Methylobacterium mesophilicum SR1.6/6: one gene and its partner. The protein of the gene in region 2 interacts with the protein of the main gene of each other region in a pairwise test. Links are inferred from orthologs where the notes say so. Each region holds a gene or a part of one and is shown on either strand. Other genes may lie near its edges.

The links. The genes of interacting proteins can lie anywhere in the genome.
Region 1: the proteins of leuS (region 2) and ligA interact in binary tests that used the Escherichia coli proteins (3 or more experiments, as listed by UniProt). The link is inferred for Methylobacterium mesophilicum SR1.6/6 from one-to-one orthologs.

Annotation. Positions count from the first base shown.
Region 1 is NZ_CP043538.1:2,227,931-2,231,862, reverse strand. The notes cover bases 901-3,932. They hold ligA (NAD-dependent DNA ligase LigA), read right to left. Parts: upstream 3,626-3,932; coding sequence 1,175-3,625; downstream 901-1,174. Other genes in these bases: MMSR116_RS10515 (MFS transporter), read right to left, coding at 3,690-3,932; MMSR116_RS10525 (3'-5' exonuclease), read right to left, coding at 901-1,102. Also shown: MMSR116_RS10530 (3-hydroxyacyl-CoA dehydrogenase NAD-binding domain-containing protein), read left to right, coding at 1-71; more of MMSR116_RS10525, read right to left, coding at 233-900. UniProt on the Escherichia coli protein: DNA ligase that catalyzes the formation of phosphodiester linkages between 5'-phosphoryl and 3'-hydroxyl groups in double-stranded DNA using NAD as a coenzyme and as the energy source for the reaction.
Region 2 is NZ_CP043538.1:1,108,502-1,113,404, reverse strand. What follows is about bases 714-3,816. They hold leuS (leucine--tRNA ligase), read right to left. Parts: upstream 3,505-3,816; coding sequence 922-3,504; downstream 714-921. Outside these bases: MMSR116_RS05075 (TerC family protein), read left to right, coding at 1-654; MMSR116_RS05065 (YggS family pyridoxal phosphate-dependent enzyme), read left to right, coding at 3,910-4,617; MMSR116_RS05060 (L,D-transpeptidase family protein), read right to left, coding at 4,621-4,903.

The DNA of each region.
Region 1 (3,932 bases), 1.1 Mb from region 2 along the record:
CCGACAACCTGGCCGCGATGGCGGAGCGCGGCGGCACGTTCTACGGTCAGGCCGAGAAGCGCGCGGCCTGATCGGTTCCGCTCGACGACGTGGGCTCCGCCGTCTTTGCGAGCGGAGCGAAGCGACCCAGCCAAGCGCGACGCCGTCCGACGTTCGGCTGCCCTGGGTCACTTCGCTTCGCTGGTGATGACGGGAGGGATGCGTCTTCCGAGGCGAGCCGACGGACATCGTCTCAGGCCGCGCCCGCGATCCGCGCCTTCGTGCCGAGCATCCGCGCGAGGAGCACCACATCGGCGGCATTGTCCGACATCAGGTCGGTGATGTCGCCGACTTCGAGCGCCTTCACGTGGCGGCAGCGCATGCCGTAGCGGCCGGCCGTGCAGGTGCAGCGCAGTTCCGGGCCGCCGGGCCGCTCCTCCAGACTCACGTGATACCGATTGCCGGTCGAGCCTCGCACGGCGAAGCGCAGGGCTGCCGGCGCTTCCGGGAAGGCCGCCATCGCCCGCCCGCTGATCGCCCCGGGTACGCGGCGGGGCAGGGCGGGGCCACCCACCGCCCGCGTGATCGGCAGGCCGATCACGGCGGCCAGCGCGTGGATGTCCTCGGCCTCCCGCTCGCGCATCGCCGCGAGGGCGATCGCCGCGCAGGCATAGGCGTCCTCGCCGGCATCGTGGTGCTCGAAGCGGATCCCGAGGCGCCGGGCGACCTTGCCGAGCCCGCAGCCCTCCGCCGCCGGGAAGACCCGGCGCGCCACCTGGACCGTGCACAGATACGAGAGATCCGGCACGGGCACGCCGGCCCGCGCGAGCCCGGCACGCAGCACGCCGATGTCGAAGCTCGCGTTGTGCGCCAGGATGAGCCCGCGGGCGAGATCGTCGAGGTAGGGGGCCATGACGGCCGCGAACCCCGGCGCGTCGGCGACGTTCGCCGGGAGGATGCCGTGGACCCGGATGTTGCCCGGCGCGAAGCGCATCTCGGGCGGGCGGATCAGGTGGCTCTCCTGGCGGACGATCCGGCCGTCCGCGATCCAGGCAAGCCCCACCGCGCAGGCGCTGTCGCGCCGCTCGTTGGCCGTCTCGAAGTCGAGGGCCAGGACCGTCATCGCGGATCTACCGTGCCGGGTGGGAGTTCTCGGAGCGTTCTCCCGCAGGTCTAGGCTGCCGCGACTCGGGCATCAACCCTGCGCGACCATCCCGAGCCAATCGTCTTCCGACACGACCCGGACGCCGTGCTTCTGCGCGTCCTTCAGCTTCGAGCCCGCGCCCGGACCCGCCACCACCAGATCGGTTTTGGCCGAGACCGAACCGGAGACCTTGGCGCCGAGCCGTTCGGCCACCGCCTTGGCCTCGTTGCGGGTCATCTTCTCGAGGGTGCCGGTGAACACCACGGTCTGGCCGGCGAACGCCGAGGCCGAGGCGGGGCGCTCCAGCGGCTCGACCTCCACCTCGTCGAGCAGGGCCATGACGGCGTCGGCATTGTGCGGCTCGGAGAAGAACACGATCAGCGCGTCTGTGGCCACCGGGCCGATCTCTCCGTCGTCGGCGAAGAGCCGGTAGGCATCGCCCGGTCGCTGACCCGCCGCCCGCTCGACCGCCGCGCGCACCGCGTCGGCATCACCGTAATGGGCGAGCAGGTTCTCGCGCTGGACGGCGCTCACGCGCGCACGCTCCTTGGCCGGCTCTTTGGCCTGCTCCTTGGTCGTGTCGTCCTGCGGGAAGCCCAGATCGAGCAGCCGGTCCCGGGTCGTCGCGCCGACCCGCGGCACGGCGGTCAGCTCCACCCAATCGGGCCCGGGTTGGGCGGCCGTCGCCTCACGGATCGCCGCGACGAGGGTCGGCATGTCGAGGAAGCGCTTCGCCAGCGCCTTGGCGGTCGCCTCGCCGATCTGCGGGATGCCGAGGGCGAAGAGCAGGCGATTCATCGGCACCCGCCGGCGCGCCTCGACGCCCGCGAGCAGGTTCTTGATCGCCTTGTCCTCGTCGTCGCCCTTCTTCTTGGTGGCTTTCTTCGGCGGTTCGGTCGCGCCGGATTCCGCGCGCCGCTCGGCCGAGAGCGCCTCGCGCCGCGCCACGATCGCGTCTTTCAGCTTCTCGAAGTCGAGCCGGAACAGGTCGGCGGGCTGGTGCACGAGGCCCGCCTCGAACAGCACCTCGATGTAGGTCTCGCCGAACCCCTCGATGTCGAAGCCGTTGCGCGAGACGAAGTGCTTCAGCCGCTCCACCCCCTGCGCCGGGCAGATCAGGCCGCCGGTGCAGCGGCGCACGGCGTCGGGCCGGCCCGTGCGCGGGTTGACGGCGCGGACGGCGCGGCTGCCGCAGGCCGGACAGGCCTCCGGGAAGGCGTAGGGCCGCGAATCGGCCGGGCGCTTCGACAGATCGACGTCCATCACCTTCGGGATGACATCGCCGGCCCGGACCACCGTCACCGTGTCGCCGACACGGATGTCGCGGCCGTCGCGGATCGGCTCGCCGTCCGCCCCGACGCCCTTCACATAGCCCTCGTTGTGCAGGGTGGCGTTCGACACGACCACGCCGCCGACCGTCACGGGCCGCAGCTTCGCCAGCGGGTTCAGCGAGCCGGTGCGGCCGACATTGATGACGATGTCGTCCACGACCGTCGTCGCCTCCTGCGCGGCGAATTTGTGCGCCAGCGCCCAGCGCGGCGAGCGCGAGACGAAGCCGAGCCGGCGCTGGAGCGCGAGGTCGTCGACCTTGTAGACGACGCCGTCGATGTCGTAGCCGAGCCCGGCGCGGTCGGCCTCGATGCGCCGGTAATGGGCGAGCATCGCGTCCGTGTCGGTGAAGGTCTCGGTCCGCGGGTTCACCGGCAGCCCCCAGGCGGCGAAGCGTTCCAGCGTCCCGGACTGCGTCCCGGCGATGGGTGCCGACAGCTCGCCCCAGGCATAGGCGAAGAATCGGAGCGGCCGGGACGCGGTGATCGCCGGGTCGAGCTGGCGCAGGCTGCCGGCGGCCGCGTTGCGGGGGTTGGCGAAGAGCGGTTTGCCGGCGGCCTCCTGGCGGCCGTTGATGGCGGCAAAATCGGCGTGCGACAGGTAGACCTCGCCGCGCACCTCGCAGATTGCCGGCCAGCCTGAGCCCGCGAGCGTCGCCGGGATGTCCCGCACGGTGCGGGCGTTGGTCGTGACGTTCTCGCCGATCTCGCCGTCGCCGCGGGTGGCGGCGGTCTCGAGGCGGCCGTCGACGTAGCGCAGCGACAGGGACAGGCCGTCGATCTTGGGCTCGGCCGTGAAGGCGAGAGGCGCCGCGTCGGACAGGCCGAGGAAGCGACGCACCCGGGCCACGAACTCGGCGACCTCCGCCTCGTCGAAGGCGTTTCCGAGGGAAAGCATCGGCACGGCGTGCCGCACCTTCGCGAACTTCTCCGAGGGTTTCGCACCCACCGAGGTGCTGGCCGCCCCCGTGCCGGCGAGATCGGGATAGCGGGTCTCGAAGTCCTCCAGTCGCCGGCGGAGGCGGTCGTATTCCGCGTCCGAGATCTCGGGCGCATCCTCCTGGTAGTAGAGCCGGTCGGCTTCCAGGATCGCGTCGGACAGGCGCGCGTGCTCGGCGCGCGCCTCGTCGGCGGTGAGGTCGAGATCGGACGGATCGGTTTTCGCAGCGGCCATGGCGGGGTTCTAACGCATCGGTGGCCGGCGGGGAGTCGCTTGAGGCGCGGCGTCCCCGGTTCCCTCAATCCTCCCGGTCGAGCAGATCGCCGCGGCCGGTCATCCGGAAGGCAGCCAGGAAGACGATCGCCACGAGGGCCGCCACGGCGTGCAGCGGCAGGACGGGCGCCAGCCAGCCGGCCAGGGCGGTGCCGACCACCGAGCCGAGATTCATCGCCGCCATGTAGACCTCGAACTGCGTGGCCGCCCCGGCCCGCCCGCGGCTCGCCTGGAGGAGGGTCGGCATCAGTGCGACGATCAGCAGACC
Region 2 (4,903 bases):
ACCAACAAGCTGCCGGCGGGTCAGCAGACCCGGGCACGGCGCATCGGAATCGGGCTGGCGCTGATCCTGCGGCTGGGCCTGCTCGGCACGGTGGCGTTCATCGTGCACCTGACCGAGCCGGTCTTCTCGATCCTCGGCCAGGACTTCTCCTGGCGCGACATGATCCTGATCGGCGGCGGCCTGTTCCTGCTGTGGAAGGCCACCAAGGAGATCCACCACACGGTCGATCCCGACCCCGACGCGAAGGAGGGCGGCGGCAGCCTCGGTTTCGGCGCGGCGATCGGCCAGATCCTGCTTCTCGATCTCGTCTTCTCCATCGACTCGATCATCACGGCGGTCGGCATGACCGAGCACGTGCCGGTGATGATGGTGGCGGTGGTGGTCGCCGTGATCGTGATGCTGGTGGCGGCCGAGCCGCTCTCGGCCTTCATCGCCCGCAACCCCACGGTGGTGATGCTGGCCCTGGGCTTCCTGATCATGATCGGCATGACGCTGATCGCCGAAGGGTTCGGCGCGCACGTGCCGAAGGGCTACATCTACACCGCCATGGCGTTCTCGGCCGGCGTCGAGGGGCTCAACATGCTGGCCCGGCGGCGCAGGCGGGGTGCCAAGGGAGAGGCCGTTGCGCCGGTCGATCAGGCGCGGCGGGCCTGAGGCCGTGTCCGAGTGATCAAACCGAGGCCGCAGGCGAGCCCGGCCCCGGAGGAGCACGCCGCAGGCGGGCGATCCCGAATCGCCCGCCGTGCCGTGCGCGTTGTGGATCCGGATTCCGGGCCCTGCTCCACAGTCCCGGAATGACGATGTTGTTCCTGCGCGCGGGAGCCAGATCTCGTTGGCCCGAATTCGGAGCCCTGCGCCCGGATGGGTCTGCCGGTTGGCGGGTCGCTCTCTAAAACGGCTCTCCGAATCGACCCGGACGCTTCACACCACCAGGTTCACGATCCGCCCCGGCACCACGATCACCTTGCGGGGCGCCCGCCCCTCCAGGATCGTCTGCACCGCCTCCAGCGCCAGGGTGGCGGCCTCCACGGCCTGGGCGTCGGCGTCCCGCTTCACGGTGACGTCCGCGCGCTTCTTGCCGTTGATCTGGACCGGCAGGGTGATCTCGTCCTCGACGAGGAGGCCGGCCTCCGCCTCCGGCCAGGGGGCCTGGGCGACGAGGCCCGGGCGCCCCAGCACGGCCCAGCACTCTTCCGCCAGATGCGGCATCATCGGCGCGATGAGCTGCACCAGGATCCCGGCCGCTTCCTTGGCAGCCGCCGGCGAGACCGGGCCGCGCAGGCCCTCCTCCAGGGCGTTGGCCAGGGTGTAGATATGGGCCACGCAGCGGTTGAAGCGCAGGCGCTCGATATCGTCCTGCACGGAGGCCAGCGCCCGGTGGGCGGCCTTGCGCAGGGCGAGGTCCGCGGCGCCGTCGCCGGTCGCCTGCCCGGCAGCGTTCACCAGCCGCCAGACCTTCTGGACGAAGCGGGCTGCGCCCTGCACGCCCTCCTCGGTCCAGATCACGTCGCGCTCGGGCGGCGAGTCGGACAGCATGAACCAGCGTGCCGTGTCGGCCCCGTAGCTCGCGATGATGTCGTCGGGGTCGACCACGTTCTTCTTCGACTTCGACATCTTCTCGATCGGGCCGATGGCGACCGGCGCCTGAGTTTTCACGTGAAACGCGCGGCGCTCGCCCTCCTCGGCGGTGATCCGGACCTCGGCCGGGGGCACCCAGGCGCCGGCGGCGTCCTTGTAGGTCTCGTGGACGACCATGCCCTGCGTGAACAGGCCCGCGAAGGGCTCAGGCGTGCCGGCCCAGCCGGTCTCGCACATGGCGCGCATGAAGAACCGCGCGTAGAGCAGGTGCAGGATCGCGTGCTCGATGCCGCCGATATACTGGTCCACCGCCAGCCAGCGGTCGACCACCGCCCGGTCGGTGGGGGCGTCCGCCAGCCAGGGCGCGGTGAAGCGGGCGTAGTACCAGGACGAATCGACGAACGTGTCCATCGTGTCGGTCTCGCGCCGGGCCGGCGCGCCGCAATGCGGGCAGGGCACGTTCCGCCACGCGGCGTCGCGCTCCAGCGGGTTGCCGGGCTGCTCGAAGGAGACCTCCTCCGGCAGCCGCACCGGCAGCTCCGCCACCGGCACGGGGACCGGGCCGCAGGACTCGCAGTGGATGATCGGGATCGGGCAGCCCCAGTAGCGCTGGCGCGAGACGCCCCAGTCGCGCAGGCGGAACTGCACCTTGCGGGTCGCGATCCCCTCGCCTTCCAGCCGCCGGGCCACGGCCTCGAAGGCCTCCGCCGTGCTCATCCCGTCGAGGAAGCGCGAGTTGATCATCCGCCCGTCCTCGACATAGGCGGTGTCGGTGACGACGAAGGCCGCCGGGTCCTGGCCCTCGGGGCAGACGACGGGCGTGTTGCCCAGCCCGTACTTGTTCGCGAAATCGAGGTCGCGCTGGTCGTGGGCCGGGCAGCCGAACACCGCGCCGGTGCCGTATTCCATCAGCACGAAGTTCGCCACGTAGACCGGCAGCTCCCAGGACGGGTCCAGGGGGTGGCGGACGGTCAGGCCGGTGTCGAAGCCGTGCTTCTCGGCGGTGTCGATCGCGGCCTGGGCGGTGCCGGTGCGGCGGCACTCCTCGATGAAGGTCTGCAGGTCCGGCCTGCCCACGGCCAGAGCGGCCGCCAGGGGATGGTCGGCCGCGATCGCCAGGAACTTGGCGCCGTACAGCGTGTCGGGCCGGGTCGTGTAGACGGTGACCGAATCACCGGCGCCGGCCACCGGCCGCGCCAGGGCGAACCGGACCTCCAGACCCTCCGAGCGGCCGATCCAGTTCTTCTGCATCAGCCGGACCTTGTCCGGCCAGCGGTCCAGACCGTCGAGGGCGGTCAGCAGATCCTCGGCAAAGTCGGTGATCTTGAAGAACCACTGGGTCAGCTCGCGCTGTTCCACGAGCGCGCCCGAGCGCCAGCCGCGCCCGTCGATCACCTGCTCGTTGGCCAGCACCGTGTGGTCCACCGGGTCCCAGTTCACCTTGGCGGTACGGCGAGTGACCAGGCCCTTCTCCAGGAAGTCCAGGAACATGCGCTGCTGGTGCTTGTAGTAGTCGGGGTCGCAGGTCGCGATCTCCCGGCTCCAGTCGAGCGACAGGCCCATGGCCTTCAGCTGGTCGCGCATCGACGCGATGTTGGCGTAGGTCCAGTCCCGCGGGTTGACCTTGCGCTCCATGGCGGCGTTCTCGGCCGGCAGGCCGAACGCGTCCCAGCCCATCGGGTGCAGCACGTTGAAGCCGCGGGCGCGCTTGTAGCGGGCGACCACGTCGCCCATCGCGTAGTTGCGGACATGGCCCATGTGGATGCGCCCCGACGGGTAGGGGAACATCTCCAGCACGTAGTATTTCGGGCGCGAATCGGAATTGTCGGTCTCGAACAGGCGCTGCTCGGCCCAGGCTTCCTGCCAGCGCGGCTCGGCATCCTTGGCGTTGTAGCGCTCGACGGGCTGGGGGGCGGTGCTGGTCATGGATCCGATGAGGTCAGAGGCTCGACGGTGTTCGGGAAACGGCCGCGGCACGGTCGCGCCGCGATAGCATATCTGCGCCGGAGCCGGTCAACGGCGGGCGCGATTCGGACTTGCGCGGGGCGCGCGAGCGCATAGGTCGGCAGGAACGGTACACGACGCGGACTCAACCGCGGGGTCATCCCATCCACCCCTCATCCTGAGGTGCGGCGAAGCCGCCTCGAAGGAGGGCTCCAGGGATCGCAGTGGTGTCCGGAGGGCTCCTCCGAGGCCTCCGCGCCGCTCCGGCACCGCAGGATGAGGCGGTTGGACGGGATGACCGTCGCGCAATCCGGCGCCCGGCAGCGACAGGACAGGCACGCCATGGACGATGCGACCACCGACACGAACGCCCTCCCGACCGACGGGATGGGTCACAGGACTGAGAAGCCCCCGGTGGGGCAGGCCGACGTCGCCGCCGGCCTCGCCGAGGTGCGGGCCGCCATCGCCCGGGCGGCCGAGGATTCCGAGCGCGACCCCGCCTCGGTGCAGCTCGTCGCGGTCTCCAAGACCGTGCCGGCCGACGGCATCCTGCCGGCGCTCAAGGCCGGACAGCGGGTCTTCGGCGAGAACTACGTCCAGGAATCCACCGCGAAGTGGCCGGACCTGCGGGCCCGCTATCCGGATGTGGAGCTGCACCTCGTCGGCCCGCTGCAATCCAACAAGGCGCGGGAGGCGGTGGCGCTGTTCGACGTGATCCACTCCCTGGACCGCCTGTCGCTGGCGGCGGCGCTCGCCAAGGAAATCGACCGGTCCAGCCGGACGCCGAAGCTGCTGATCCAGGTCAACACCGGCGCGGAGCCGCAGAAGGGCGGGGTTCTGCCCGACCAGCTCGACACCCTGCTGTCCGAGTGTCGCGAGACCCACGGCCTGGCGATCCAGGGGCTGATGTGCATCCCGCCGGCCGAGGATCCGCCCTCCGCCCACTTCGCCCTGCTGGCCCGGCTCGCGAAGGCGCACAACCTGCCGATCCTCTCCATGGGCATGAGCGCGGATTTTCCGGCCGCGATCCAGCTCGGTGCCACCCATGTCCGGGTCGGGACGGCGATCTTCGGGGCGCGAACCCGGAAGGCGTGAGCCTCACCCGATCCGCAGATGCGTCCGCGGTCCGAGCCGGCGGAGCAGCCGCAGCAGATCGGCCCGGGCCAGGGCGACGCAGCCCTCCGTCGGGCGGTAGCCCTCCCGGGCGACATGCAGGAAGATCGCCGAGCCCCGCCCCTTCCGGATCGGGGCGCGGTTGTAGTCGAGGTCGATCACCACGTCGTACAGCCCGTCGCCCCGCCACATCGCCTCGGCGCTCACCCCCGGAGCCGGCAGGCGGATCGGTTGGTTGTAGCGGCGGTGGCGCCGGTCGTCGCACCAG